Linked DNA regions of Tautonia rosea. Each later gene encodes a partner of the first gene's protein in a complex. Links are inferred from orthologs where the notes say so. Each region holds a gene or a part of one and is shown on either strand. Other genes may lie near its edges.

The links. The genes of interacting proteins can lie anywhere in the genome.
Region 2: the proteins of dnaX (region 1) and dnaN are in contact, whole or in part, in a cryo-EM structure (PDB 8GIZ), measured with the Escherichia coli proteins. The link is inferred for Tautonia rosea from one-to-one orthologs.

The regions. Positions count from the first base shown.
Region 1 is NZ_JABBYO010000006.1:411,350-415,122, reverse strand. The notes cover bases 223-3,219. They hold dnaX (DNA polymerase III subunit gamma/tau), read left to right. Parts: upstream 223-741; coding sequence 742-2,697; downstream 2,698-3,219. Other genes in these bases: recR (recombination mediator RecR), read left to right, coding at 3,155-3,219; HG800_RS13330 (YbaB/EbfC family nucleoid-associated protein), read left to right, coding at 2,811-3,158; HG800_RS13345 (hypothetical protein), read left to right, coding at 223-287. Also shown: more of HG800_RS13345, read left to right, coding at 1-222; more of recR, read left to right, coding at 3,220-3,773. UniProt on the Escherichia coli protein: Part of the beta sliding clamp loading complex, which hydrolyzes ATP to load the beta clamp onto primed DNA to form the DNA replication pre-initiation complex.
Region 2 is NZ_JABBYO010000008.1:281,308-284,974, forward strand. Bases 239-3,129 are described here. They hold dnaN (DNA polymerase III subunit beta), read right to left. Parts: upstream 2,300-3,129; coding sequence 1,178-2,299; downstream 239-1,177. Other genes in these bases: gyrB (DNA topoisomerase (ATP-hydrolyzing) subunit B), read right to left, coding at 239-641; HG800_RS16160 (DUF721 domain-containing protein), read right to left, coding at 756-1,097; HG800_RS16170 (helix-turn-helix domain-containing protein), read right to left, coding at 2,500-2,841; HG800_RS16175 (hypothetical protein), read right to left, coding at 3,076-3,129. In the rest of the region: more of gyrB, read right to left, coding at 1-238; more of HG800_RS16175, read right to left, coding at 3,130-3,357. UniProt on the Escherichia coli protein: Confers DNA tethering and processivity to DNA polymerases and other proteins. Acts as a clamp, forming a ring around DNA (a reaction catalyzed by the clamp-loading complex) which diffuses in an ATP-independent manner freely and bidirectionally along dsDNA.

The sequences.
Region 1 (3,773 bases):
TGTGGATCGAGCGATGGAAGCACTATCGCCAGAGGGTGTTCGCCGTCCTGGGCACGGCGTTGATCGTGGTCGGCGGGCTGGTCAAGTGGGTCGGGTTTGCGGAGGCAGGCCAAGGCTTGCTGGTTGTTCTTTCGGGGCTCGGGGGGTTGCTGGGCGTGCTGATCGTGGCCGATGTGACGGTTCATGCGCGGCTCGGGAAGGGCCAGGCCTGCATGAGTTGCGGCCATGTTCGCCCCCTCAGGTCGTTCCGATGGGCAGGCCCCTGTCCCAAGTGTGGTGAGCCTTGAGCGGGCGAGGGAGCGTTCCCGGTGCTGACGACGAACTGTTGTCGATCCTGTACGTAAGAATAGAAGAAATGGGCAGCGGCGCCCGGCTCTGACTTGCGAGTCTGGGGGTGTTGAGGCATAATGATTTCTTCTGCTCAACCCGACATGGAGCGGCACCACGGGCTCGCAATTTCTTGAGGGGGTCCGGGTGAGTCGGGGGGGACCCGAGCAATTGAGGCGCGTGAACCTGGTCAGGGCGGGAACGCAGCAGCCATAAGCGTGACCTCGATGTGCCCGGGAGCACCTCCCCGGCTCTCCCGGCCTCCTTCGGGACGAGTGTGGACCCGACGCCAACGCGATCCACGCACGGGGCAATGCCTTGCGGACGTGATCGAAGGGGGGATCGGATCGGGTTTGGAGTAATAAGACGACGCCCCCCGTCTGGGTTTCTTCGGCACGACGGAGCGCCTTATCCGTGGCACGGACCAAAGCCAGCGCCCCGGACCCTTCGACCGACTCTCCGAGCGTGGAAACGCTCTCCGCAAGCCCGAGGTGGGAGGGAGAGGCGTACACGGTCGTGGCGCGTCGCTACCGACCACAACGGTTCGAGGATGTGGTCGGGCAAGACCATGTCGTCCGGGCCTTGCGCAACGCGATCCGGATGGATCGAGTGGCCCAGGCGTATCTGTTCAGCGGGACCCGAGGGGTCGGGAAGACCTCGATGGCCCGGATCTTCGCCAAGGCCCTGAATTGCGAGCGGGGCGGGCCGACGGAAACCCCATGCAATGAATGCGACACCTGCCGGGCGATCGCCCTGGGGCAGGATGTGGACGTGATCGAGATCGACGGAGCAAGCAACAACGGCGTCGAGGCGGTGCGCGAACTTCGCCAGAACGCCGGCCTGCGGCCCAGCCGATCGCGGTTCAAGATTTACTATATTGACGAAGTACACATGCTTTCAACTAGTGCCTTCAACGCATTGTTGAAGACGCTGGAGGAGCCGCCGAGCCACGTTAAGTTCGTCTTTGCAACGACCGAGCCGAACAAGATTCCGATCACGGTGCTATCGCGCTGTCAGCGGTTTGACTTTGCCGGGATCGGGCCGGAGCAGATCGTTGATCAACTGGCGAGCATTTGTGAGCGCGAGGGGATCAAGGCGGATCGCGAAGCGCTGCACGTGGTTGCCCGCCGCGCGGCGGGTTCGATGCGGGATGCGCAGTCGTTGCTCGAACAGTTGCTCTCGTCGGGGGCCGAGCATCTGACGGCCGATCGGGTGCATGAGCTGCTGGGGATTGCCGGGGATGACCGAGTCTTGACCTTGCTCGATGCGCTGGCGGATCGATCGCCAGGCCGGGCGCTGGAGGTCCTCGATCAGGCGGTCAACGACGGCGTGCAGCCGACGGACGTCCTGAATGCGTCGATCGAGTTTTTGAGAGACGTGATGGTTGTCTCAGCCGGTGCTGAGGTGGCCCCTCTGGCGGCCCTGCCGGGTCAGCGGGAGCAACTGGAAGGCTTGGCCGGCCGCTGGACGCTCGACACGGTGATCGCCGCGCAGCAGATCTTGGCCGAGACGCGAGGGAGGCTCCGGGGAAGCCCGTTTCCGAGGCTTATGGTCGAGCTGGCCTTTTGCCGGGTCGCCCGTTTGGAGAACCTGACCGAGCTGAGCGAGGTGATTGCGAGGCTCTCGGGGCAGGAGGCCGGGGCGCCCCCTCCCGGACCGGATGGTGCTGTAAAAAAAAAGTCCGTTGAGCCGCTGAGCCAGGCAGCCCCCGCACCTCGGCCGTCAATGGCGTCGGTTTCGGCTCCAACACCGGCTCCGGAGGCTGAGGTTCCGCCGCATCTCGGCAATGGCAATGGCCACGGAACGGGTCAAGGGCGGGCCGAGGCGGTGATCGAGAGGCCCCCCCCTGCTCCCTTGGGACGAGATGAGCAGACGAGCAGGCCGTCGGCCTCGGTGTCCGAGGAGCAGGACGGTTCGGTGCTGCAGCGGGCGCGATCGGCCTGGCAATCACTGATTGATCGGGCCGAGGAGCTGAAGCTGCCGGCGCACTTCAAGCGGCTGGAGCCGTCGGAGGTTTCGGAATCGGGACTCGTGGTCGTGGCCGTGCCGGCGGCGTACAACTATCTGGCCGATCGTTGCAATGCGCCCGAGCTGCGATCGAAGATCGAAGGGCATCTGGCTGAGGCGCTTGGCCGGGGCGTCTCGGTGCGGTTCGATCGGGAAGCGTCGACAGCCCCGGAGCCGAGCGTCATTGAGCCGGGATCGTCGGCGCATCAGGCGGTACTGGAGGATGATCTGGCCCAGCAACTGGTCGCCCGGTTCGAAGCCCAGTTGCGTCGGGTCGAGGTGGAACCGGAACGCCGAGCCGGATCGGATGCCGACGCCTCGGCTGATTCCGAATCCGATCCCGGAGCCGAGGCAGACGACTGACGCGACGGCTCGGAGGCTCATGGAGCGACGCACCGGGTCGTCTCTTGTGTCCGCTTCCTGGCTTCTCTCAACGATTTCGCCATGAACTCAATGACCTGCGAGGGGGAGACACCATGTTCGGGAACCTTGGCAATCTTGCCGACCTGATGCGCAACGCCGGGAAGATCCGGGAGCAGATGGAACAGGCCGCCGAGCAGCTTGGCAATGTTCAGGTTGAGGGCTCGGCCGGTGGAGGAGCGGTCAAGGCAACCGTCAACGGCCGGATGGAGCTGGTGTCGGTACGCATCGACCCGAAGCTGACCACCGACGGCGATGTGGAGTTGCTCGAAGATCTGGTGACCGGAGCGGTGAACCAGGCCATGAATCGGGCTCGGGAAGAAGCCGCCAAGACGATGACCGGCGGCATGGGGCTGAACATGCCCGGCCTCGACTCGCTGTTCCCTGGAGGAGGCCGACCGTGAGCGCCGGCCGCTACGGAGGTCCGTCTCCGGTCGATCCGAGCGCCTCGGGAACGGTCGATCGGCTGGTCCAGGCACTCGGGAGGTTGCCGGGGATCGGGGCCAAAAGCGCCGAGCGGCTGGCTCACCATTTAATCCGATGTCCGGTTGAGGATGCCGTCGCGTTGGCCGAGGCCATTCGGGCGGCTCGCGATCAGATTCATCACTGCGCGCTCTGCGGGCACCTGACCGAGTCGGGACAGGAGCGCTGCACGATCTGCCGAGATCCGAGGCGAGACGAAGCCCTGGTTTGCGTGGTCGAACACTCTCGTGATTTGATGGCGCTGGAAAAAGCCGGAACCTACAATGGAAGGTATCACGTCTTGCACGGTCGATTGGCGCCGTTGCAAGGAGTGTTCGAAGATCAGTTGAATCTGGGTCGGCTGGAAGAACGGGTGCGCCAAGGAGGCATCCGAGAGGTGATTCTGGCCACTAACCCGACGCTCGAAGGAGACGCAACCGCCCGGCTGGTGGCCGATCGCCTCGGACCATTCGGCGTGCCCATCACGCGACTCGCGCGCGGGCTTGCTTCGGGCGGGTCGCTGGAATTCGCCAATAAAGAGATGCTGGCCGACGCGT
Region 2 (3,667 bases), on another replicon or contig:
TTTTCGAGGGTGTCGTAGTCGAACTCGATGTCGGGGAAGATCTCGGCATCGGGCAGGAACTGGATGCGGGTCCCGGTGCGCTTGGTGGCGCCGGTCGCCCGAATCGGCCCCTGGGCCTCGCCCCGATTGTACTCGTGCCGCCAGACCTTGCCGTCGCGGTGGACCTCGGCTTCAAGGTGTTCGCTCAAGGCGTTGACGACGGTGATGCCGACGCCGTGCAAACCGCCGGAGACCTTGTAGGTGGCGTGGTCGAACTTGCCGCCGGCGTGGGGCTTCGTCAGGACGATTTCGAGGGTGCTGACGCCGGGGTAGTTCGGGTGGTCCTTGACCGGGATGCCTCGGCCATCGTCGGCGATCGAGGCCGAGCCGTCGGCGTGGATCGTCACGTCGATGGCGCGACAGTGGCCGGCCATCGCCTCGTCGATCGAGTTATCGACGACCTCGTAGATCAGGTGGTGGAGCCCCCGGGTGGTGGTGTCACCAATGTACATGCCGGGGCGCTTGCGGATGGCCTCGATCCCTTCGAGGACCCGGATATTCTCCTCGGTGTAGCCGAGCGCCTGGGAGCCGTCGCCGTCCGGCCCCGGGGGAGTGGTCGGGGCCTCGGGAGTCTCGATCGAGCCGTCGGAGTTGAGGGCCATCACCAAACCTCAAAAAGGCGGAAAAGCAAGCAAGCAACAGGCAAGGCGGGGTTCAGGTCGGTGCGGTTCGGTCCGGTTCGAACGCGTCGTCGATCGCCGGGCGAACGAGCGCGGTCACGATTCGACGGGACCGACCCGGAAGCGGATGTCGAGGACCGGGGTCCCGGGAGCCTCGCGCCGCAAGGTGGCGAGGATGGACGGTTTGCGGAACGCGGCGAGTTCCTCCAGGAGCGTCGGGTGGGCGACCGTGACGCTCAGGACCCCGTGGCGGACGCTGCCGAGGCGGGTCCGGGCGACGAGGTCCGGTCCGACTGCCGATTCCCAGGCGGCCTCCAGCTCGCTCAGGGCCCGGGTCCGGGCGTATCCTCGGGCCGCGAACAGCGAGCCGAGCGTCTCGGAAAGGGGGGTCGGACCTCCACCTCCCTCGGGGCTGCCTCGATGTGTACGCTTTTTCATTGTAACGTCTCAAACCCGCATTTGGCAAGCGGATGGGGCACGCTCCGCCCGCCTCGTCCTTGGCCCCGCAGCACCGATCGTTAGCGGTCGCGGTTCAAGGGCATGACAACATAAGTATACTGGTCTTCGGTCTTGAACACGGCAGCGCTTTTGTGGTCGATCAGCTCGGCGGCGATCGGCTGCGAGGGGTCGAGGGTCTTGAGGGCTTCGATCAGGTAGGTGGCGTCGAAGGTGATGGCCACGTCCTTGCCGTCGTAGGTAATCGGCAGCTCGACATGCGACTCGCCGATGTCGGCCGTCTGGCTGGCGAGTTTGAGCAGGCCGTCGCCGAACTGGAAGTCGACGCCGCGGCTTTCCTTGCTGGTGACGATCGCCGCCTGCTCGACGGCCGAGAGCAAGGGGTCGACCTCGGTGAACGGAATCCGGCACTCGTAGCTGCTGGGCATGACGGCCTTGTAGTTCGGGAAGCGGCCCTCGACGAGTCGGCTGTAGATGACGGCGCGGCCGGTCCGGACGAGCACGGCCGTGCCGTCCTGCACGGCGATCCGGGCGGGCTCGTCGTCGTCGAGGTTGCGCTCAATGAGGCGAAGGGCCTTGACCGGGACGACCGGGGCCTGGTTCGGGGGTTCGGCGTTGCCTTCCGGCTCGCAGGGGATGATCTGGCGGGCCATCCGGCGGCCGTCGGTGCCGACCATCGTGATCGACTCCGGCCCCGGCTCCATCAAGACGCCGGCCAGGGCGTATCGGGTGCTGTCGGGGTCGGTGGCGAAGCTGGTGCGTCGGATGGCGCGTCGGAGATCGGCCGGGGAGATCCGGTAGCCGGTCTCGGCGTGGAAGTCGGGCGGGTCGGGAAAGAGGCTCGGGTCCTCGGCCGGGAGCTTGAACTCGGAGCGGTGGCCGCGGACGACCAGGGTTTCCCCCTCGACCTCAAGGGCCAGCTCGTCGTCTCCGGTACTGGCGCGGAGAATCTGCCCCATCTTCTGCAGGGGAAGGATCACCGAGCCGGGCTGATCGACCTTCACGCCCAGAACCTTCAAGCGGATGCCGACTTCCAGGTCGGTCGCCATCAGGGTTGACCCCTGGTTCGGCGAGGCGTCGAGCTTGAGGTTCTGAAGGATCGGCTTGGGACTCCGGGCCGGCACCACGCCGCCGACGGCCCCGAACGCGGCGAGCAACTGCTCGCGGTCGCACAGCAATTTCATGGAGACGCCCCGCCCTGGACTTCGGGTCCTTGCCCGGCCGCTTCCGCGCGACCCGGCTTCCCTTCTGGAATCTATCACCCCCCGACCCGTCGATGCGACCCTCGCCGCCGCGACGCGTTCGCTTGGCCCAGGAGGCAGTATTCCGAAGAACTCGATGATACCAAACAACTTAACCGGCCTCAAGGCGGGCTGACGGCCGGTCAAGGGCCAAGGGCGATGTCGTGGTACGGCTCTCCGGGGTGGTGCGGCGTGATCCGGATCGTGACCTTGCGGTCGAGCCGTTTGAGGAAGGCGAGCAAGGCGTCGGTCGAGAACCGGCTGAAATGGCCGTCGAGCAGGTGCTCGACCTCGCTCGGGGCAAGCTGAAGAAGCGAGCCGATCTCGGACGGCGACCGTCCCGATTCGGTCAGGATTTGCGTGACACAGGCCCCGAGCCTCGCGTGGGCGAACCGTTCCTCGGCGTTGTCGAAGCCGAGGTCGGCAAAGACGTTGCCGGAGCCTTCCTCGAAGGCGATCTCACGGGGATGATGCTTCGTGCTCATGGCGGGACAGCGAGGTTGTCTCGGCGTAGCGATGTTTGATTAGGTTGAAGCCGTGCAGCACCTCAATGCACTCGCCGAGGGAGATCGATGAAGATTCCTTGAGGTCTGTCGCAGGCAAATCAGAAGGGGTAGCTGGGGTCGTGTCGACCCCAGTCGGCCCGGATGGCGATCCTTCCAGTGACTGGGGTCGACACGACCCCAGCCACCCCCGAATGCGGGCTATTGGTGATCGGATTAGCCGACCCGAGGTTGCCGTTTGATTGCGGCTTCCAAGAAGTTCGCGAAGTGATCGAACGTCATGTCTGACGCTCCAGCCTCCTGGGTCGCATTAATGTATGCTATCCCGAATACTTGAGCAACTTCGAGCGTCTGGTTTTGGCTAATTGGGAAACTGAATTCGGGCAGGTCGGTTGAAGAATCAGGCTGCCCGGTAACAATAATGTTCGAGGCAGCGTCGTTTTCACGACGAAAGCCTGTCTTTCCTTTATAATTAAAGGAAGAAATAATTAATTTCATGGAGAAGCCCCGCCCTGGACTTCGGGTCCTTGCCCGGCCGCTTCCGCGCAGCCTGGCTTCCCTTCTCTTGAGGATCCGTCATCCCGCGACCTGTTGATCCGACCCGCGATGCCGCGGCGATCCTTCTCGATCAAGGGTGCGGTTCTCAAGTAATGGAAGAATATCAAAAAACTCAACCGGCCTCAAGGCGGGCTGGGAGATTGGGCGCGCCAGGGGTTTCTGGAAACCTGGAGAAGAACCCTCGCGCAGAGTCGCAGAGGAGAAATGAGGTCTTTGTCCAACGCCCTGCTCACTCTTTGCTCTGCGACTC